DNA from 4 places in the Shewanella psychrotolerans genome. Region 2 is predicted to be linked to each of the others. Evidence: predicted binding sites of a transcription regulator. Region 2 holds the regulator's gene; each other region holds the start of a gene.

What was found. Region 2 encodes LexA, which represses DNA repair genes until DNA is damaged. Its sites were predicted from a motif close to TACTGTATNNNNATACAGTA; they were not measured.
Region 1: K0I62_RS09610 (LexA family protein) is a predicted target of LexA. The motif match lies at 2,794-2,813, and genes of this name have one in related genera.
Region 3: K0I62_RS08835 (YebG family protein) is a predicted target of LexA. The motif match lies at 1,455-1,474, and genes of this name have one in related genera.
Region 4: dinG (ATP-dependent DNA helicase DinG) is a predicted target of LexA. The motif match lies at 2,420-2,439, and genes of this name have one in related genera.

The regions. Positions count from the first base shown of each region.
Region 1 covers NZ_CP080419.1:2,163,614-2,169,138, reverse strand. Annotated here, with positions in the region: gene K0I62_RS09620 (Tn7 transposase TnsA N-terminal domain-containing protein) at 1-359, opposite strand, end outside; gene K0I62_RS09615 (Y-family DNA polymerase) at 1,116-2,369, opposite strand; gene K0I62_RS09610 (LexA family protein) at 2,375-2,782, opposite strand; gene K0I62_RS09605 (ATP-dependent nuclease) at 3,871-5,525, shown strand, end outside.
Region 2 covers NZ_CP080419.1:121,277-126,801, reverse strand. Annotated here, with positions in the region: gene nudE (ADP compounds hydrolase NudE) at 1-461, opposite strand, end outside; gene yrfG (GMP/IMP nucleotidase) at 560-1,228, shown strand; gene lexA (transcriptional repressor LexA) at 1,352-1,969, shown strand; gene K0I62_RS00565 (cell division inhibitor SulA) at 1,966-2,475, shown strand; gene coxB (cytochrome c oxidase subunit II) at 2,870-4,432, shown strand; gene ctaD (cytochrome c oxidase subunit I) at 4,442-5,525, shown strand, end outside.
Region 3 covers NZ_CP080419.1:1,983,652-1,989,176, forward strand. Annotated here, with positions in the region: gene K0I62_RS08825 (paraquat-inducible protein A) at 1-618, opposite strand, end outside; gene K0I62_RS08830 (paraquat-inducible protein A) at 605-1,237, opposite strand; gene K0I62_RS08835 (YebG family protein) at 1,486-1,770, shown strand; gene K0I62_RS08840 (GAF domain-containing protein) at 1,790-2,248, shown strand; gene proQ (RNA chaperone ProQ) at 2,530-3,171, shown strand; gene prc (carboxy terminal-processing peptidase) at 3,202-5,247, shown strand; gene pepN (aminopeptidase N) at 5,324-5,525, shown strand, end outside.
Region 4 covers NZ_CP080419.1:1,524,566-1,530,090, forward strand. Annotated here, with positions in the region: gene K0I62_RS06770 (sulfite exporter TauE/SafE family protein) at 1-315, opposite strand, end outside; gene dinG (ATP-dependent DNA helicase DinG) at 324-2,396, opposite strand; gene K0I62_RS06780 (DNA polymerase II) at 2,536-4,923, shown strand; gene K0I62_RS06785 (porin) at 5,157-5,525, shown strand, end outside.

The sequences.
Region 1 (5,525 bases), 2.0 Mb from region 2:
GCTTCATCTACCAGAAGAAATGACGATGAGGTCGTTTCATTGATGTATTGCTCGGCAGCATCAAGCTTCTTGAGATACTCATCATTAATAAAGGCGTTATGATGAACTTCGACATAGATTGAAGTCCCATCATGATTGACGACAAGAAAGTCAGGCGTATAGCGACATTTCTTACCGTCCACATTGACGTGCATACTCTCAGGTTGTGTGGCATATGCTTTCACCTCAGGTGAAAGTTCTAACTTGTTAGCGTAGGTCTGCTCAAGAAAAGAATCGATGAAGACTGATTGCTCATTCTTGTGGCTGAACATCCATGTAATATTGCGTCCTTTTCGCATATTGGGTACACGTTTAGTCATGTTTAGCTCTCAACTAGCTCTTAATGATTGAATAATAGCCGAACCGGGCAGAGTGCAAGTTTCGGGGTATCTACAACATCAAACTCGTCATTTCAAAAAAATTTGCTTCAAAAAATTGATTTGAATTTTTTTGAATTTTTAGAAATCGCTTAAGTATTCGTATTAAGTCAGAAAAGCGTTCACTGAAACACCCAACATTTAAAATTTTTGTAGAAAAATATTTTTTTGGAATTGCAAAATTTTTTTTGAAAACCACCTCTCAGAAAAACGTTACCTCATTGTTATAAAACAGGTTTATAGTCAAATTATCGCGCGAAACACTTCGTTACAAATCAAATTAAGTTTTATTCTCAAGAGGCACCCACTCAACAACCTATCAGTAACTTAGGCCTTATGCAGCAGCGACTTATCCGTCAATAGCTGATTTGATTTTCATCGGCTATTTTCATCATCTAAAACCAAACATTAATTATTGTTAATCTTTATCAAACTTCTCCAAACAACTGTATACATGTAGTTTTTGTAACATTAATTACCCCCATTTATTGATTTACAGCACTAAGAAAGAGGTCTAACCGTGGGTTTTTCCGTCATGGCACCAGTAAACCGCCATCCCGCTTAATGCCACTAATGATGAAAAGGATTCATAGCTAGTGTTAACGGTTACATCTCAGGCTCATCACCATGAAATAATTGAGGTTTATCGCTTCTGTAGCGTCAGTGAACGTTTCTTACGTTGCAGTGATGGGTGCGCTATCAGCAACTGATTTGCGGGATATCGTGCCAATTGGTTGTGTATTGAGGGGTGAGCATGTCTCGGCGCATTCGCCATTTGGGCGCAATGCCTTGTCCGGCAACAAACAAAGCATCGGTACCATAGCGATTGTTAAGCGCATCCAGCACATTCATGAGCGCAGGGCTTTTAGGTTGGGCGAATAAGTCATGTTGGTAGTGGGCTTCGTTGCACAAATCAATCAGCCCGACACCCACCTTGTAGTAGCGCACGCCATGTTGGAACCGCGACTCACACAGACTCACTGCGGCCTTAACGAGTTCACAGGTATCATTCGTTGGACTAGGTAAGCGCACAGTGACTTTGAATCCACAGGGCTGTTCATCAAAAGGCGAGTTGCTGGCAAACACCAGCATGGCATTGCACAATGAACCTTGGTGTCTCGCTTTGGCGGCGGCTATCGCGGCGTGCTTGGTGATGGCCTGTAATAGGGATGCTTTGTCCATGATGCGCTGCCCCATGCTTCTGGTCGAGAATATCTGCAACTTATCAGCACGGGCTTCATCCCACCCCTTACACGGTAAGCCGTTTAGCTCACGGACGGTTCGCTCCACCTCAATATTGAATTGTTGGCGAGCAATGCCGGGCGCTAAGCGTGCTAACTCAAGCGCCGTGTTGATATTCATCGCTGACAGCCGCTTGGCAATACGTTTACCGACCCCCCACACATCGCTGGTTGCCATCTGCCCCAACACGAACTCTCTTTCGCTGTGACTGGAGATGGCGCACACACCGTTATAGCCAGGGAGCTTCTTAGCAGCATGATTAGCCGCTTTGGCCAAGGTCAGTGATTCCCCCATGCCGACGCACACAGGTAACCGCGATTCTTTCCAGACCGCTCGCCGTATCCGCGCGGCTTGAGTGATTAAGCAGGGAATGGCTGGGTAACAGTGTTTAAACGACAGAAAGGACTCATCAATACTGTAAATGTGCTGCTCTGGGGCAAAGCGACCGATGATTTCCATCATGGCGGATGAAAGCGAGCCATAGAGCTCATAGTTTGAGGAGAGCGCTATCACGCCTTTACGCTCGCACAGCGACTTAACCTGGAAGTAGGGGACAAACTTAGCTATCCCTGCTTCTTTAGCTTGGCGATTGGCGGCCACAATACAGCCATCGTTATTACTGAGCACAACGATGGGCCGACCACGCCATTCGGGCCTGAACACTTGCTCGGCACTGCAGTAAAAAGAGTTCGCATCCACAAGCGCAAACATAGTGGTTAATCTCTTGTGAGTATTGGGCTTTGACGATGACAACGTATCGAGCGAATCACCACACCTTCCACGCTAAACGAGTCATGCTCAAGTATTGGCGTGCTCATGTGCGACTCATTGGCAGAGAGGAGTTGACGATTAACCGTATCAATGATTTTGCAGACAAAGGCGCCATTGTAATTAGCCACAATCACATCTTGGTTTTTGACACTGACGTGCCTATCCACAATCAAGATATCTTCATCGAAAATGCCCACGCCTTGCATGGAGTCGCCACGGGCTTGCCCGATAAAGGTGGCGCTAGGATGTTCAATCAGCAATTCATCAAGACTTAGTGGAAGTTGCTTGTAGTCAGTCGCCGGAGATTCAAATCCGGTGATGCCTGCGCTAGCTGAAATGGGAATAACGTTCATAATTTACTGTGTGCTGTATGTATATACAGTATTTTAGCAATTATTCTGATTTTAGCAATCACCACGAAGCTAGGCCTTTCATTCAACACGCCCATGTTACTGACGAGCTTATTATTAAAGGCAATATTGCTCACCATTGAATGAGTCTAAGCAAGTCGCTCTTAATGCAAACCACCGATGAGAAGCATCTTTAAAGATGGCGAGTTAGAGGAAATGACAGCTCATAAGGATTGCTTAGCAATTCGTCAAGAAGGGCGCAGAAAGGTAAGACAGACCCTTAAACACTATCATTTGGACGCCTGTATATCCGTTGGCTAAGAGTGAAGTTGAAACGTGGTATGAAGCTCCAACCGTGGGCAACAAAACCATTAAGAGAACATTTAGTCCAAGGCTAAACAATCGACCATGCTTGTTTCGAGTCAAGCACTCAACTGGTTAGTGAGTTAACTCGTTTATGCCCCAAAGTTTGGTGGCCTTGGAATGAAGGTTCGGCATTTTTTGGATTAGCCTTCGTTGCGTTTGGCAGCATCTTATTTGTTAAGTGTGTTTTAAGGTCGAACCTTCACCATTTGAAATTGCCTGCCGCAGGCTTTATGTGCAAGCGCTCTTTTGGCACGGTGAGTGAAGCGCAGCTTCGAGCTCATGAACGAGAGGCATGGACGCCGAACTGGATTTTAGACATGGACGTTGTTCGAGCACTTCCATGTGGGCTATGCGAAATCATCTGACTTACATGGAAGTAGGGAATGGCGAAAAATGTCGGGAACATTTTTGGCCATGATTTCGAAGGCCAAAACCGCGCTTACACTGGGTTATTTTATCTCTTCGATTTTACTTCATCTGGTGTGAGTCGCTAGTTCAAAAGCTAACTCGCTTTTGCCCCATTACACGTCAGCGAGACAAGTTTATAGTTTTTATTCTGTCAGAGTTTTACGAGAAAAAACTAATGTGAATAGTTCAAACCTGAAAGCTTGCCAATTAGTTAATTTTCAAGCTTTTTTACTTTATTGAGTGAACTATCAAACTATTATGATCGGTTTCATATTATTCTCTAGTTCAATTGATGGCTACCAAGGCTAGATAAAAGGATGAAGATTAATTTTGTACAAATCCAAAACTTTCGAAAACTAAAGAACTGTAGGGTTAACCTGTCAGATAATGAAACTCTACTAGTCGGTGCAAACAATAGCGGCAAAACTTCAGCTACAGATGCTCTTATATGCTTTCTCGACAAGTCACGGAAGATTACAGTTACTGACTTTACCCTAAGTAACTGGTCGGCTTTAAATCAATACGCAGAATCTTGGCTTAGTACCGACCCAAAAGAGTTAAACGGGCAAGATATAAGCGATTGGATTCCGTATTGCCCTTCACTTGACGTTTGGCTTGATGCTGGTGTTGAAGATGTTCACAGAGTGGCACATTTAATTCCAACACTTAAATGGAAGGGCGAGCCTCTGGGTATCAGACTAACATATGAACCCAAAGATATTGAAAAGCTTAGAGAGAACTTTTTACAAGATTTCAGAGCTATAGATGAGTTGCGCACCGACGAGACAAAGCTATCTTTTTGGCCTCGGGACTTGAAAGATTATCTCAATAGAAAGTTGTCTGATTCCTTTGTTATCAGAGCTTACATCTTAGACCCTAAAAAAATCTCTACTACTCAAGATTTGCCAAAGCAAGCCACTCCACTAGAGAACGATCCTTTTAACGGTTTGTTTAAAGTTGACACTATAGAAGCACAACGCGGATTCACAGATCCTAATAGTGAGCAAGTGAATACAGGCATTACCCTGTCTAGCCAGTTGCAGGAATACTACATTCGCCATCTAAACCCTACTGATTTACCTGATGACGATGATCTTCCTGCACTGAAAGCAATTGAGGAAGCTCAGGAAGAGTTTGATAAGAAATTAGACAAGTCGTTTAAGGGAGCATTGGGCGAAATACAAGCTCTTGGTTACCCAGGATTCAATGACCCTGATGTTAAACTATCGAGTCGCGTTAATCCGATTAAAGGGTTGGAACATGATGCTGCCGTAATATTTGATATTCAAAAGCAAGGTTTTAATAATCACACGTTCTCCTTACCAGAGCAATATAACGGACTAGGATACAAAAACCTTATTCATATTGTGTTCAAGTTGATTACGTTCAGAGATCGGTGGCAACGAATTGGAAAAGCTCAAAAAAGAAGATCTGCAAATGATGTTGCAATAGAACCAATCCATTTGGTATTGGTTGAAGAACCTGAAGCTCACCTGCACGCTCAGGTTCAACAAGTATTTATACGCAAAGCCTATGAAGTTCTTAGGAAAGATATCGACGAACAATTTACTACGCAGATGGTTCTTAGCACCCATTCAAGCTACATAGCTCATGAAGCTGGATTCGAGAAACTACGCTACTTCAAACGCAAAGCCGCAGTTAGTATCGCTGATGTACCTGAGGCTGAGGTCGTCGATTTATCTTCAGTTTTTGGAAGTGGTAAGAAAAAGGCAACTGAAGACGAACAGATTCTTAACACTCAGAAGTTTGTTTCGCGTTACCTCAAGACAACCCACTGCGATCTTTTCTTTGCAAATGGCATCATTCTGGTTGAAGGTGCTGCAGAGCGAATGCTACTACCGCATTTCATTAATTATAATTATCCTGAGCTACGAAGTAGCTATTTATCAATACTAGAGGTTGGTGGTGCGCACGCTCAACGTTTGAAACCACTAATCGATACTCTAGCCTT
Region 2 (5,525 bases):
AACCACTTTGCTAACGGCCAACTAACCACCTCGATTGGCTCAGGCTCATCACCTTCTAGCCGACTCTCATAAAGGTCTTCAGCAAGATAGATCTGCATCTTGCTAGAAAAATAGCCGGGGGCCAAACTTAACTCCATAAGGTGAGTAAGCTTATGGGCGCCGTAACCTATCTCTTCTTGAAGCTCACGATTCGCCGCTTGAACAGGCGTTTCACCAGGATCGACTAAGCCTTTGGGGAAGCCCAGCTCGTAAGAGTGCGTACCCGCAGCATATTCTCGACCCAGCAGCAATTGGTCATCTAGCACAGGAACCACCATAACCGCACCACGATTGTTGCCCTTCATACGCTCATATTGGCGCTCAACCTGATTAGAAAACTTTAGGTGCACTTGTTCAATCTGAAACAGACGGCTCTTGGCAACAACTTCTGCATGTAAAATCTGTGGCTTCTTGTCCGACATGAATGTCCCTGATAAAAATGACGTTTGCTTCACAGTCCAATCTTACTATGATGTGATTAATCCACAACTCTACCGATGGAATTTTTTCAAACCACAATATGTTTCCATGGAATAAGATAGATACAGTGCTACTCGATATGGATGGCACACTACTGGATTTGCATTTTGATAATCACTTTTGGCTCAGCCTAGTGCCTCAAACCCTTAGCCATCAAAAAAACTTGCCAATCGAGCGCGCAAGAACCCTAGTAGAAGCCGCCTATGACAAAGTCTTTGGCACCTTAGAGTGGTATTGTCTCGACTACTGGGAGCGTGAACTCCAACTTGATATCATCGCCTTGCACCGCTCGATTGTCGACAGAATCCAAATGCGCCAAGATAGTATGCCATTTCTAACCGCCTTAGGAGAGCAAGGAAAATCAAGAATACTGGTGACCAATGCCCATCCAAGCAGCCTCGCACTAAAACTTGAACATACTGATTTAGCTGCTGGGCTAGACCATATGCTATCGAGCCATGCAACGGGGTACCCTAAGGAAGCCCCCCAATTTTGGGAGACGCTTTTCACACAATATCAACTCGACCCAAGCCGATGCTTATTCATTGACGATAGTGAGCCGATCTTACAAGCCGCACAAAAAGCAGGTGTTGGTTATCTGCTTGGAATTAAAAACCCCGATAGCCAAAAGCCACTCAAGTCATTTAACGACTTCCCAGCAATCGCAGACTATCACGATCTATTAAATAGCCTTTTAACCAACAGATAAGCATAGGAACAAGTTAAATAAAATGAGATAGCTAATGGTTTTAGGCAAAAAGCTGGTTAATACTTGCACTACCATAAATACTGTATATACTAACAGTTACTGTATGGAAAGACAGGATAGATAATGAGACCACTAACACCCAGACAAGCTGAAATTTTAGAGCTAATTAAGCGCAATATAGCCGACACAGGCATGCCACCTACTCGAGCTGAAATTGCCCACAGATTAGGCTTTAAGAGCGCTAATGCTGCAGAAGAACATTTAAAGGCACTAGCGAAAAAAGGCTGTATAGAGATCATGCCAGGAACATCTCGAGGGATAAAGCTCCCCCAAGAAGATGAACCTGAAGAACTCGGTTTACCGCTAATCGGTCAAGTTGCCGCAGGTGAACCCATACTAGCCCAAGAGCATGTGGAGCAACACTATCAGGTCGATCCAAATATGTTTAGACCCTGTGCGGACTTCCTGCTACGAGTGCGGGGGGACAGTATGAAGAATATTGGCATCTTAGAAGGCGATCTACTTGCTGTACATAAAGTTGAACAAGCACGTAATGGACAAGTCGTCGTCGCTCGAGTTGAAGATGATGTCACGGTTAAGCGTTTTGAAAAGAAAGGCAACACCGTGTATTTGCATGCCGAAAATGAAGATTACTCACCTATAGTGGTTGATCTCGCTAATCAAAGCCTAAGCATTGAAGGCTTAGCGGTCGGCGTTATTCGCAACGGAGACTGGCAATGAACAATTTAATCGGTAATGCGCCACGTCATCCTGGTCTGTGGGTTGATATAAATAAGCAACTAAAACCATCCCACCCAAATACTATTTCCACCGTGTCAAGCAGCACTCAAGGCAGACAAGAGTTACAAGCGTTAACACCACAGCTAGCTAGATTAAGTCAACAAGGACAATGGGTCGTGCTAATCAGCCCACCGAATATTGGCTATAAACAGATGCTCGCAGATGCAGGGGTTCGTATGGATCGTATTCTACTCGTGCATACCAAAGATGAAGTCGAAGCACTTTGGGCGATGGAAAAAGCACTCACAAGTGGTACATCCAGTGCGGTGATTAGTTGGACTCAATCGCTCGATGCAAGAGATAATCGTCGCTTACAAATCGTCGCCAAAAACACTCGAGCACTGGGTGTCGTTATCGAAGATGCAAATAGTCACTTACCTGTAACAGCCCGTATGCAGGACGATCTAGGCATACAACAAGCCTGTTTATTTAGTTCATTGCATTAATCGATTTACTCCTCCTTTCCATACAAAAGCCCCGCAAGGGGCTTTTTTGTCGCTGTTTTGTTTAGAAAAATAAAATAAAAGTGATCTTGATCAATATTTGAACACCGATTAAGTTAATAGTAGATATCAACGATTATTTGTTATATCCGAACAATTTAGCTGTCGACGCAATTGAGCCCGTGAGAAGTCTTCTCTTGTGTCAATTCGTTGAAATTAGCCTGATATATTCAGCCGTAAGTGCAAGCGTGGTCACCACCAGCAATAACATTTACACCACCAGCGCACTTTGAAGTCATCGTTGCTTTTTTGGGAACCGAAGAGTTTGCATAGAGCCGAGACATACTGTGTGGCTCTTCTTTGTAGTTGCCTTCGCAATTGACAGAGGAGAAGTCTAGTGAAGCAAGTGTTGTATTATTTGCTGGCGTTGCTGTTTACGCCCCCCATACTCGCAGCCGATATGCCCCTCAACATGACAGAAGGGGTTACAGAGATAAGTGGAAGAGTGTTTGGCCTCCACATGACCATTCTCTACATCTGTTGTGCCATAGGCATTGTGGTCTTTGGTGTGATGATCTATTCGATCATCAACCATCGACGCTCTAAAGGTGCCGTTGCCGCCAACTTCCATGAAAGTACTAAAGTCGAAATTGCATGGACCATCGTTCCTTTCGTTATTTTAATCATGATGGCTATTCCAGCAACACAAACCCTGATAGCAATGGAAGACCCCAGCGATGCAGACTTGACCATTAAGATCACGGGTTCCCAATGGAAATGGCATTACAGCTATTTCGATTATGATATCGAGTACTACAGCCTGCTTGCAACGCCAAGAACACAGATAGAAGGTAGTGAAGCCAAAGGCGAGCACTATCTGCTTGAAGTAGATAAACCGCTCGTTCTACCAATTAATAAAAAAGTGCGTTTCTTAATGACTTCAGAGGATGTGATCCATTCATGGTGGGTTCCTGCATTTGCCGTGAAAAAAGATGCCAACCCAGGGTTTATTAACGAGGCTTGGACCCGTATCGATAAACCCGGTACCTACCGAGGTCAATGTGCAGAGCTCTGCGGTAAAGACCACGGCTTTATGCCTATCGTCGTCGAAGTGCTTTCTGAAGCTGATTTTGACAACTGGATACAAGACCAAAAAGCGCAAGCCAGCATTGCAGAGGCTCAAGCAAAAGCCTCTCTGAGCCAGACACTCTCAAAGGAGGAGCTGATGGCTCAAGGCGAGCAAGTTTACATGGCACGCTGTGCAGCCTGCCACCAACCTAATGGTGCGGGTTTACCTGGGGTATTTCCCTCATTAATTGGCAGTCCCATTATCACAGGACCTGTCTCAGATCATATTGACATAGTGTTGCATGGTAAAACGGGGACTGCGATGCAGGCATTTGCTAAGCAGCTAACGGCAACTGAAATTGCTGCCGTTGTCACCTTTGAGCGAAATGCTTGGGGTAACGACTCTGGCGATATTATTCAGGCCGCAGATGTCAGTGGCTCCGAAGAGGCAAGCGCTGCTGCAACGACTGATGCCACCCCAAAGACGCCAACCAACTTACCAGAAAACTCACCAACGACAGAAAACGTAGCGGCTTTAACCGAAGCACCACAAGATTCAAAGGCTGCGGTTTTAGATGACTTAACGATGGAAGAACTTATGTCCATGGGAGAGCAAGTTTATCTCAGCAGTTGCGTTGCTTGTCATCAGGCAACTGGCACTGGACTACCCGGCGCTTTCCCTTCACTTGTGGGTAGTCCTGTCATCAAAGGCCCTGTTTCTGGGCACCTTGATATAGTTATTAATGGTAAGCCTGGCACGGCTATGCAGGCGTTTGGCTCGCAGCTTACGCCACAACAACTTGCTGCAGTGGTGACGTATGAGCGCAATGCATGGGGTAATAACTCGGGTGATGCGGTTCAAGCTACCGATGTTGATGGTCACGGAAAGTAAGGGATTAAAATGAGCACTATTACACAAGATATACCAACCGCTCATGATGATCATCATCATGGTGCACCCAAAGGCCTTATGCGCTGGGTTTTAACCACAAACCACAAAGATATTGGCACGCTTTATTTGTGGTTCAGTTTCATTATGTTTTTAACCGGTGGTGCCATGGCCATGGTGATACGGGCAGAGCTTTTTCAGCCTGGATTACAATTGGTTGAGCCAAACTTTTTCAACCAGATGACCACTGTTCACGGTCTAATTATGGTGTTTGGCGCAGTAATGCCGGCTTTTACTGGGCTTGCTAACTGGTTAATTCCTATGATGATAGGCGCTCCAGATATGGCACTGCCACGAATGAATAATTGGAGCTTTTGGATCTTACCCTTCGCTTTTACCATACTATTAAGCTCGCTATTTATGGAAGGTGGTGGACCCAATTTCGGTTGGACCTTCTATGCACCACTTTCTACAACCTATAGTCCAGATAGCACGGCGCTGTTCGTATTCTCGGTGCACATAATGGGGATCAGCTCGATAATGGGTGCTATTAACGTGATCGTCACTATCGTGAATATGCGTGCACCTGGTATGACATGGATGAAGTTACCTCTATTTGTATGGACATGGCTTATCACTGCATTCTTGTTAATAGCTGTGATGCCTGTGCTCGCAGGAGTGGTCACTATGGTGCTGACGGACAAGTACTTCGGCACCAGCTTCTTCGATGCCGCAGGTGGGGGCGATCCCGTGATGTTCCAACACATATTCTGGTTCTTTGGTCACCCTGAAGTGTACATCATGATCTTACCCTCCTTTGGTATTATCTCGGCGATTGTCCCGGCTTTCAGTCGTAAACGACTTTTTGGCTACTCTTCAATGGTGTACGCGACAGCCAGTATTGCCATACTGTCATTCCTTGTGTGGGCCCACCATATGTTCACTACAGGAATGCCAGTATTTGCCGAGTTGTTTTTCATGTACTGCACTATGTTGATTGCCGTTCCAACAGGGGTAAAGGTCTTTAACTGGGTCGCGACCATGTGGCGAGGCTCGATTAGTTTTGAAACCCCAATGCTGTTTGCCATTGCGTTTA
Region 3 (5,525 bases), 1.9 Mb from region 2:
GTTCGATTCCAATCGGTCCCAGAGTAAACGCGTATCTAATACTTTCGCCGCCAGTTGAGTCAGCAATATAACTAATGCAAACGCTGTTGCTGCAGGCGCAGGCTTAGCGTCGAATATCTGTCCCATATTGACGAGCGCAGCGGTGATGGATATGACAAAAAGGTCTAACATCGACCAGCGTCCAATCCATTCTATGATATGAAAACCAGCCATTAGTTTTCTTTTCGATATTGGTAATTCAAAACTAATCGCGAGTAAATAGATGCCGAGGCCAACTATTTTTAGCATTGGCACTAATATACTGGCAGTAAACAAGATAATAGCAATCGGTAAAAGATCTAATTGAATTAGATGGTTAATACCACTGAATATGGTGTCTTTTCTCACCTGCCCTTGACTAGTCATAACAGTAATGGGATAGAGGTTAGCGGGGAACAACAAGATTGCAGCTGTGATCAGTAGTGCCCAACTTTTTTGTATGCTGCTGTGATCTCGGCTGGTGACGGCTTGTCCACATCGAGAGCAGATCGTTTGCTGTGTTTGACATAAATTGGTGCAAGTCGGGCAGCAGGTAAGCCCGAGTCGCTGCCCTTGAACTGAGGTGTTACTGGTACTCATCAAGAACGCTCCACATATGTTCTATGTCATATTCTCTCTGCAAAAAAATGACTACGATAAATAACATCGTAAAGCAAAAGGTACCAATGCCGAAGTAAAGATCCGTATAATCAGAGAGTTGAAATACAGAAACGAAGATACTGATCATATAAATTTCTAACATGCTCAGCTGACTTATCAGCTTGTGTTGACATAAAAACCCCTTATAAATCTTACGAAAAAAAGGATTATGTAACTGATATTTTACAATAAGAACTTGGAACAATACCGATAGGATCAGCAGACCTGGTGCTATTACCGCTGCCGTTAATACTGCAATAGCCACCACCCAATATCCTTGATCTGCCACAGACATTGCCCCACCAAAGATGGTCGTTGTTCTGATACTGCCAAGAAAGTGAAGTTCGAGCACGGGGAAAAAATTTGCTGGAAAATAGAGTGCTAGCGCCGCTAGGCATAAAGCAAGCATACCGTTAATTGAACAATATGGTGTGTCATAGAGGTAGCTGTTGCAACGAGGACATAAGGCACGAACTCCCGATGGGAGCGCGCGCTTTCTGACGACCAAATCGCAGGAACGACAAAGGACGATACTCTTATCTAACACGTCTCTATCCATAATGCGTTTTGATATATTCCTATCATTGAGGGTCGTTATGAGAAAGACACTTTATTGATATAGACCAGTAATCTGCTGATGTTAACGTATTACTATGATGCTGTTGGACATAAATTTTATCGCCTTGGGCATACAGAGTCTAACTATTTATATAGCATAAGATTCTATCAGATAAATTTGAACACTTGCATAAGAACTTATAATTGTGAGATTCTACAACTGTATATAAAAACAGTGTGAGGGTAGGCATGGCAGTAATAACTAAATTTGTCGTTGTCAGAGAAGGGGTTGAGAAGATGACATTCACATCTAAGAAGGAGGCTGACGCCTACGATAAGATGCTCGATATCGCGGACAATCTTCTTCCTTTTATCGAGCAATCAGCTTTAGGGCTTGATGACAGCGCGACAGAGAAACTTTGTTTCTATTTGGCTGAAAATAAGGATCAACTTATGGGCTTGCTAAAAGGTGGGGTAGCACCAAAGTCAGCACCAACCAAGAAAGCGGCTAAAAAGCCAGAATCTAAAACGTAAAAATAGTTAGGAAAATTTTATGACATCTGTGTGTTACGACACCTTAGTGAGACAAACCGAAGCGCTATTTGCTGGAGAAGATAATCTTATTGCCGCCATGGCTAACTTTTCTGCCTTGATTAATGATCATCTCGATGATCTCAATTGGGTTGGTTTTTATCTTGTCGAAGGCGAACAGTTAATTCTAGGTCCTTTTCAAGGGAAAGTTGCCTGTACTCGAATTCCGATGGGAAAGGGGGTTTGTGGCACTGCAGCGCAAACTAATTCTACACAGCGAGTAGCAGATGTTCATCAATTTGAAGGGCATATCGCCTGTGATTCGGCGAGTAACTCCGAAATTGTCATCCCGATGCGATGTAATGGAGAGGTTATAGCTGTATTGGATATTGATAGCCCTTCGTTATCAAGATTCGACGAAGCCGATCAAATTGGCCTAGAGTTGGTCCTTAAAAGCTTGGAAAATGCTTTATTTGCTTAAACTACAACCAATTTTGCACAATTGATGGTCGCAATCGTCTCAGGCACGCTTATAATAGGCCGCTCGACGAACATAAAAATGCCCAGTTACATTTCATTAGTTGAAATGAATGCTTGGCGTTTGTTAAATGTAATTGATAAGGTATGTTGGATTGTGCTGAAGAGATGGTTAGTATCCTATAAAGAAATAGCCTCTTAATTTAAGTCTAACAAATATGAACGACACGCCTACCAACACTGTTTTGGTTTGGTGATAGTCCCTTTTAAACTGTGGAAGTAATGATGGAATCAACAGAAAAGTTGACCGACACCAACGCTATTCTTGCGTATTTATATGAAACATTTCCTTTGTGCTTTATTGCTGAAGGTGAAACTAAACCTCTTAAAATTGGATTGTTTCAAGACTTGGCTGACAGGTTAGCTGATGATTCTAAAGTCAGTAAAACTCAATTGAGAATTGCCTTACGTCGTTATACGAGCAGCTGGCGTTATCTTAAAGGTGTAAAAGCTGGCGCACAGCGTGTAGACCTTGACGGTAATGAGTGTGGTGAACTTGAGCAAGAGCATATCGACCATGCACAAGCTACACTAAAAGATAGTCAAGAAAAGGCCAAGGCTAAACGTGTTGCAAAAGCGGCGGCCAGTAAAGGTGAAAACTCTGCGCCTAAGGCAGAGAAAAAACCATTTAAGAAACCTGCTCCGAAACGTAAGTCTGCTGCGGTAAAAACCGCTAAGCCAGAGACTGTCGTTGAAAATTTAGTACCCGCAGTGTTGACGGAGCTGAAACAAAATCAGCGCGTCAATGTCAAACTAGGTAAATCACCCGTTGCGGGTGTGGTATTGGACATCAAAAAAGAAGATGTGCAAGTACAGTTAGATTCAGGATTGACCATTAAAGTTAAGATTGAACACATCCTGTTATAGCTGTCTCATTGTGAAAGGAGTAACTTGTTGATGCGAAAACTAACTCTGGCTGTTTCAATTGCCAGCATTTTTGTAGGATTCTCGGCTTGGGCATTGACGCCTACAATTCCATCGAGCGAGTTGCCCTCACTAACTCAAGAGCCACAACATAAAGTGGCGAGCAAGCGAGTGACAGGTTTGTTCACTCGCGCTCATTATCATCGTTTTGAGCTTGATGATGCATTTTCCCAGCAGGTGTTTAACCGATATTTAAAGCAACTCGATTACCGTCGTAACGTAATGCTCCAGCGCGATATCGACGGTTTTAAAGTTTATTCAACTCAATTTGATGACATGCTTAAAAGTGGCGATTTGACTGCGGCTTATAAGATGTTTGAGCTTGTTCAACAACGCCGTTATGACCGTTTTGCCTACGCGCTATCTTTGCTTGATAAAGAAATTGATTTCACTGTTGCTGGCGATAGTTATCAATATGATCGTGATGATGCCGCTTGGCCAAAAGATGAAGCTGAACTCAATGAACTTTGGCGTCAACGGGTTAAATATGATGCGCTGAATCTTAAGCTTACGGGAAAAAATTGGGACGAAATTGTTGAGGTGCTTGAAAAGCGCTACAATAACGCCATAAAACGTCTGAGCCAAACTAAGAGCGAAGATGTGTTCCAAGGTGTGATGAATGCTTTTGCGCGTACCGTCGAACCCCATACCAGTTATCTATCTCCTCGCAACGCTGAACGTTTCCAAATGGAAATGAACCTGAGTCTTGAAGGTATTGGTGCAGTGTTGCAGATGGACGATGACTATACTGTGATTAAGAGTTTGGTTGCCGGTGGACCCGCTGCGGGTAGTGAAAAGCTTGCACCAGAAGATCGTATTGTTGGTGTTGGCCAAGAAGGCGAAGAGATCGTCGATGTGATTGGCTGGCGACTTGACGATGTTGTTGAGTTAATCAAAGGACCTAAAGGCAGTAAGGTTGTATTGCAGATCCTACCTAAGAAAGGCGGTTCGGCAGCTAAACCCACTAATGTGACCATTGTTCGCGATAAGATTCGTCTTGAAGACCGTGCAGCCACATCAGAAGTGATTGAGCCTAAAACTGGGGATTATGCTGGACGTAAAGTCGGCGTGATCAAAGTGCCTGGTTTTTACATGAACCTTTCTCAAGATGTTTCAAAAGAGTTAGCTAAACTCAATGAAGCAAAAGTTGAGGGTGTCGTGATCGATCTTCGCGGTAATGGCGGTGGTGCATTAACTGAAGCAACATTACTTACGGGCTTATTTATCGAACAAGGCCCAGTCGTTCAAATTCGTGATGCTAATGGAAAGGTCTCTCAAAACAGAGATAATGATGGTCGAGTATCTTATGCTGGTCCATTAACGGTAATGGTTGACCGTTATAGTGCGTCTGCTTCTGAGATCTTTGCTGCAGCCCTGCAGGATTATGATCGTGCCCTTATCGTCGGTGAATCGACTTTCGGTAAAGGAACAGTTCAGCAGCACAAGAGTTTAGGTCGAATCTACGATATGTACGATAAGCCTATCGGACATGTGCAATATACCATTGCAAAGTTTTACCGTATTAACGGTGGTAGCACTCAGCTTAAAGGGGTCACCCCAGATATTCCATTCCCAAGTGCGCTTGAACCTGGTGAATATGGTGAAGCCGAAGAAGATAACGCATTGCCGTGGGACAAAGTACCTGTTGCACAATATGGCACTCTGGGTGATATCAATCCAAACTTAATTACTAATTTGGATAAGCGCCATCAACAGCGGATTAAAAAAGACGTTGAGTTTGGTTATATCTACCAAGATATCGCTGAATTTAAGAAGAGCCATAAAGAAAAAAGTGTCTCTTTAGTTGAGAAAGAGCGTATTGAAGAACGCGAGAGCAATGACCATAAGCAGTTAGCACGTCTAAATGAGCGTCGCGCAGTCGATGGTTTAGCACCATTGGCTACGCTCGATGATGCAGACGTGGACGTTAAAGCGCCAGATGCATTCTTAGATGAAACAGTCTATATCACCCTTGATATGGTCGATATGGACAAAATGGCAAAAAATCAGGTTAATTAGCCGATATCAGTCATCAAAAAAACGCGCTATTGGCGCGTTTTTTTTATCAAATTTACACCGATTAAGAGGAACTGTGATGACACAAGTTCAAGCGAAATTCTTAAAGGACTACAGAAGTCCTGACTACACAATTACTCATGTTGCCCTTGATTTTTCCCTTGCGGGTTCAGGCACTAAAGTGACAGCAACCAGTAAAGTTCGTCGGCTTAATGAAAGTGCATCAACCTTAGTGTTAGATGGCGACGATCTTAATCTCGAGTCGCTCACCGTTGATGGTG
Region 4 (5,525 bases), 1.4 Mb from region 2:
CTCTAACCATTGGTTGTCGATAAGGTAAACCACAACCGTGCCAAAGACCGCACCGATAAAAGTTGCGATTGAGGCGTGATACCAAAACCTTGGCGTAAAAAATTGTTTGCGATAGTAGGTAAATGCAGCCATTGATGAACCAAAGCTTGCTGCGAGCTTATTTGTTCCGAGCGCAGTATGGGGTGGAATACCTATGGTTAACAGTGCCGGGATTGAAAGCAAACCGCCGCCTCCAGCTACCGCATCTATAAATCCTGCAATAAAACCGGTTGCGGCCAAAATGGCCCAGCTACTTGGTTCTAGAAGTAACTCCAAAGATCTTCCTATTCTATTACTTGACGAAAGGGTGGTAAGGCATCGAGTAGTGATTTACCGTAGCGTTTAGTGACAAGCCGACGGTCTAAAATGGTAATACGACCATAATCTTCTTCCTTACGCAGCAATCTACCACAACTTTGGATTAATTTACGTGAAGCGTCTGGTATTGTTAGTTGGAGAAACGGATTGCCGCCCTTTATCTTAATATATTCTGCATGAGCTTGCTCGACAGGTGATGTGGGGACGGCAAAAGGGAGTTTAGTAATAATTAGGTTCGTCAGATAATCACCTGGGAGATCCAACCCTTCAGAAAAACTGCCTGTGCCAAATATTATGCTGACTTCACCATCGTCGCAGCGCTTTTTATGATTGGCCAGCAGTTGCTGACGGGAGTCTTCGCCTTGGATCAGTAACTTCGTCTTGATTTTGGGACGCACCAAGTCTGCGACTTTTTCCATCTGCCAATAAGAAGCAAATAGCACTAAGGTAGCTGTTTCACCTTCAATGAGTGAAATAATTTGTTCAGCTAACTCCTCAGTATAGCGATCATCTGTTGGCTCTGATCGCATCTTAGGGACAAACAAGGTGGCGTTTTGCTGGAAATCAAAAGGGCTATCCATTGCTAAATAGCGACTGCCATCATTGATTGATAAACCGACTTGATGGGTAAAGTGATTAAAGTTGTTTAAGGCCCTTAAGGTCGCGCTGCACAAAACTACACCTGCGGCTTTTTCCCACAATAGAGACTCAAGCATAAAGCCGACTTCAATAGGGGAGACATTAAAGAGATAATCATTTTGTTTACCTGGCAGCTGTTCGACCCACCTCGCCATTGGCGCTCCTTTAGGGCTGTCGGTCTTAGCCATCATTTTCCACAACTTTTGCAGATTTTCTAAGCGCTGCAACATAAAGCCTGTTTCACTTAAGAGCTGTTCGGCTTGATGTTTAGGCAGCTCGCCATCTTTGATAGACTCACTAAGCAGGGTCAGCATTTTGTTAAACTGTTTTAACGCGCTATTTGAAGCTGTCGCTAAATTCTCCGATGGGATCACTAACGCTTGTGGTAGCTTGCCATGTTCAAAACGAATCCGATTTTCAGGGTTATCAAAGGCTGCGGCTTGGGTATCGCAATATTGCGCAACGCCATTGAGTAAACCAGTTAATTCGCCAATGTGATCTAACATCGCCTGCGCTGGTGCAATAATATGATTGCTCTTAAGTTGATTTTGCAACTTTGCACTGGTTTTCCCTATTTTTTCTAACCAATCGATAGCGCCCCTTAAGGTGGCTTGAGCGCTAGAGAAGTCTCTTGCAACAACGGGCAGATGATGTGCTTCATCTATTACATAGTAAAGCTCTTCTGGATCAGGAAGTATCACACCGCCACCCAGCTCGAGATCGGCAAAAAGTAGGCTATGGTTAGCAATTAATACATCCCAGTTATCGATATCTTCACGGGCCTTATGAAATGGGCAGTTTCTATGGCTAGCGAGTTGACGATGACAGCTATGCTTGTCGCAAGCGATTTGGCTCCAAAGATGGTCGGGGAGTTGTGTGTCTAAAGTGTCACGCTCACCATTCCATCGTCCCTCGTGGTAATCTTTCAATATTCCTTGCAGCAACTCTATCTGGCTGTGATCTGGCTTAGTTTGCCACATGGCCATTTGGGTACCCTCATCACTGCCAATGAGCATTTCAAGTTTAGCTAAACACACATAGCGCTGACGCCCTTTAACTAGACCAAAGGTAAAGTCCATTCCTGAGTGTTGTAAAAAGAAGGGTAGATCTTTATTGAGCAACTGTTCTTGCAGTGCAACTGTTGCAGTAGCAATACATACTTTCTTTTTACTGGCTAATGCTAATGGTATGGAGCCTAGAATATAGGCTAATGATTTACCTATTCCTGTGCCTGCTTCAACCACGATGATACGTCTATGTTGGTCATACTCACCAGCTAATGTTTTTGAGATCTCTGCCACAATGTAATTTTGTTCTCGCCGAGAGCGAAAATTAGGAAGGGATGCCGCAATATCTTTGTAAATGGTGCGGATCTGAGTTTTTACATTGGCAGATAACATGAAAGCACATAGCAGAGAAATAGAGCTGTACATAATAACAGTGATTACATAGCCTAAGAAGAGGCTATTGTGACTATTTCAGTAGTTTATTCGCTATTAAGCCGATAACCCTATGAATTAATAAATAAGAGTGCGTTCCTTGAAGTTAGATTTTTCAACAAACATTAATGTTAAAGGCCGGATATTGACGCGTCATCAAGTGGATGGGGCTTTGCATTACTATCTTAAGACGCCTGATGGTCCAGTGCGGGTGATCGTTAATGAAAGTGAAAGGGTCTGTTTTTGCCGCACCTCTGATATTGGGTCACTACTGTCACTTAGCGGTTGTCACTCTATTCGCAGTGAGGCCATTAGTTTAAAAACATTTCAGCAAGAACCGGTGACCGCGCTTTACTGCCCCAATAATTGGGTATTCAGGCAACTTTCAAGAGGGGCTAACGATAAAGGTGTGGCGCTTTATGAAGCCGATATCCGCCCTGAGCAACGCTACTTGATAGAACGTTTTATAGCCTTAGATGTTGAGTTTATCGGTGAGTCGGTGGGAAATGAGGGGATCCATACGGTTATCGGGCATCGAGCACGCCGTACCGATATTGATGTCACACTGTCTATTGTCTCTCTGGATTTTGAATGTTCAATGAGTGGCGAGCTTTACAGCGTTGGCTTATATGGCAAGGATAACGAGGGAGAGGCGATTGAGTTAGTTATCATGGTGGGCGATGAGCAAGGCGCTAATACTCCTGCTGATGTTCGCAGTGTAACCAATATTGAATGGGTCGATAATGAAGCGGCGCTGATTATCGCGTTGATTAACTGGTTTGCTCGCTTTGATCCTGACATTATCATCGGATGGGCAGTGGTCACGTTCGACTTAGCCTTACTGTATCGCCGTGCAGCGTTCCATCAAATACCGCTTAATCTGGGACGAAATGCGCAGTCATTAAGTTGGAAGGTGGAAGGTAAGTTTCGTCCTGAAACTTTGGTGCTTCCAGGGCGTGTGGTGCTCGATGGCATTGATTGGCTCAAGGCTGCATTTTACCAATTTGATAGTTATTCTTTAGACAATGTATCTCGTCAGTTGCTTGAAAAGGGTAAAGCGATTGATAATGTGGCCAACCGAGGTGAAGAGATCACTGCCTTATTTTATGAAGATAAGCTGGCGTTAGCGCATTATAATCTTACCGATAGCCGTTTGGTATGGGATATTTTTCAAAAGACGTCGCTGACCGAGTTTGCCCTTGAACGTTCAAGACTAACAGGTTTGGAGTTTGGTCGAGTAGGGGCCTCAGTCGCGGCGTTTAATCATCTCTATTTACCGCATCTGCATCGGGCTGGCTATGTAGCGCCAAGTGAGCCAGCAAGTGATGGCATAGAAAGCCCTGGCGGTTACGTGATGGATTCGATTCCTGGCCTGTATCAACATATTTTAGTTCTGGATTTTAAAAGCCTTTATCCGTCTATCATTCGTACCTTCCTTATTGATCCTAAAGGCCTTGCTGAAGGTTGTTTGCAGGAAGAGTCAAACACAGTTGCCGGTTTTTTAGGTGCTCGTTTTAGCCGAGAAAAGCCCATATTACCAAGCATTATTGCAGCGCTCGCAGCTAAACGAGAGTTAGCCAAGTGCCACGAAAATGCCCCATTATCTCAGGCGATTAAGATCATCATGAACTCTTTATATGGTGTATTGGGTTCTAGAGGATGTGTGTTTCATGATGCAAAGTTGGCCAGTTCAATTACGCTGCGCGGGCACCAAATTATGAAACAGACAAAGGCATGGATTGAAGAGATGGGGTTAAAAGTGATTTATGGTGATACCGACTCGACTTTTGTCCATCTTGCCGACGTTAGAGACATAGCCGACATAGATGAGTTTGCACGTGATGTGGTCGCAAAAATCAATGATAAATGGCGTGTACTGCTTAAACAAGATTATCAACTTGACTGCCATTTAGAACTTGAATATGAACGTCATTTTGAACAGTTTTTTATGCCCACACTGCGAGGGTCGTTAGAAGGCTCTAAAAAGCGCTATGTTGGAGCCTATACACTTGAAAATGGTGAACTCAAACTCATTTTTAAAGGGATGGAGCAGGTAAGAAGTGACTGGAGTCCCTTGGCTAGGCAGGTTCAAGCCGAATTGTATTATCGATTGTTCGCAAAGCAAGATGTTGTCGAATACTTAAAAGAGATGGTATTGCGTTTACAAAGAGGCGAGGTGGATGAGTTACTCATTTTTTCAAAACGCCTAAGAAGGGATGTCGACGAGTACACTGCAAAGGCGTCACCTCATGTTAAGGCGGCTTCTCTTTGGTGCGAACGCAGTGGTAAGGCGCAATATGGTAAAAGAGGCACAAAAATAGACTATATTATCACCAGTAACGGCGCCGAACCGGTTGAATATTGTCATGCTAAAGCGGATTATCAATATTATCTAGATAAGCAGATCGCGCCAGTTTCTGATCCAATACTTTCAATTTTAAACACTAGTTTTAATCAAATTATGTCAAAGCAACTGTCCCTAATTTAGTTGTCACTAGGTTGGTGTTACCAGTATAAGATGTTAACAAGTAGTATAAACTATGCTTTTACTGATGATTCTTAGTTAATTTGGTGAAAAATAGTGCCCCTTTTGTGATATTCGTCTTTGAGGGTTCGCTAATCCTTTGCTAATCTCATTCTGAAATGGGAATGAAATAAAGCAACGGAATGTAATACAAAAAATATAAGTAAACTGAATACAACAAAAGGTTAAGCCAACAAATGAAAAAGAGTTTAATAGCAACTGCATTGGCAGCTGTCATTTTTGTCCCAGCTGCATCGGCTATCGAAATCTATAAAGATGATAAAAATGCTGTAGAAATCGGTGGTTTTATTGACGCACGAGTTATTAACACTCAAGGTGAAACTGAGGTGGTTAATGGAGCGTCGCGCATTAATTTCGGTTTTACTCGTGAGATGAGTGATGGTTGGAAAGCCTTTACTAAACTTGAGTGGGGCGTTAATCCTGTGGGCAGTAGTGATATTGTCTATAACAATCGTTTCGAATCTGTTCAAGATGAGTTCTTCTATAACCGCTTGGGGTATGTCGGTATTTCTCACGACACTTATGGTTCTTTGACTATAGGTAAG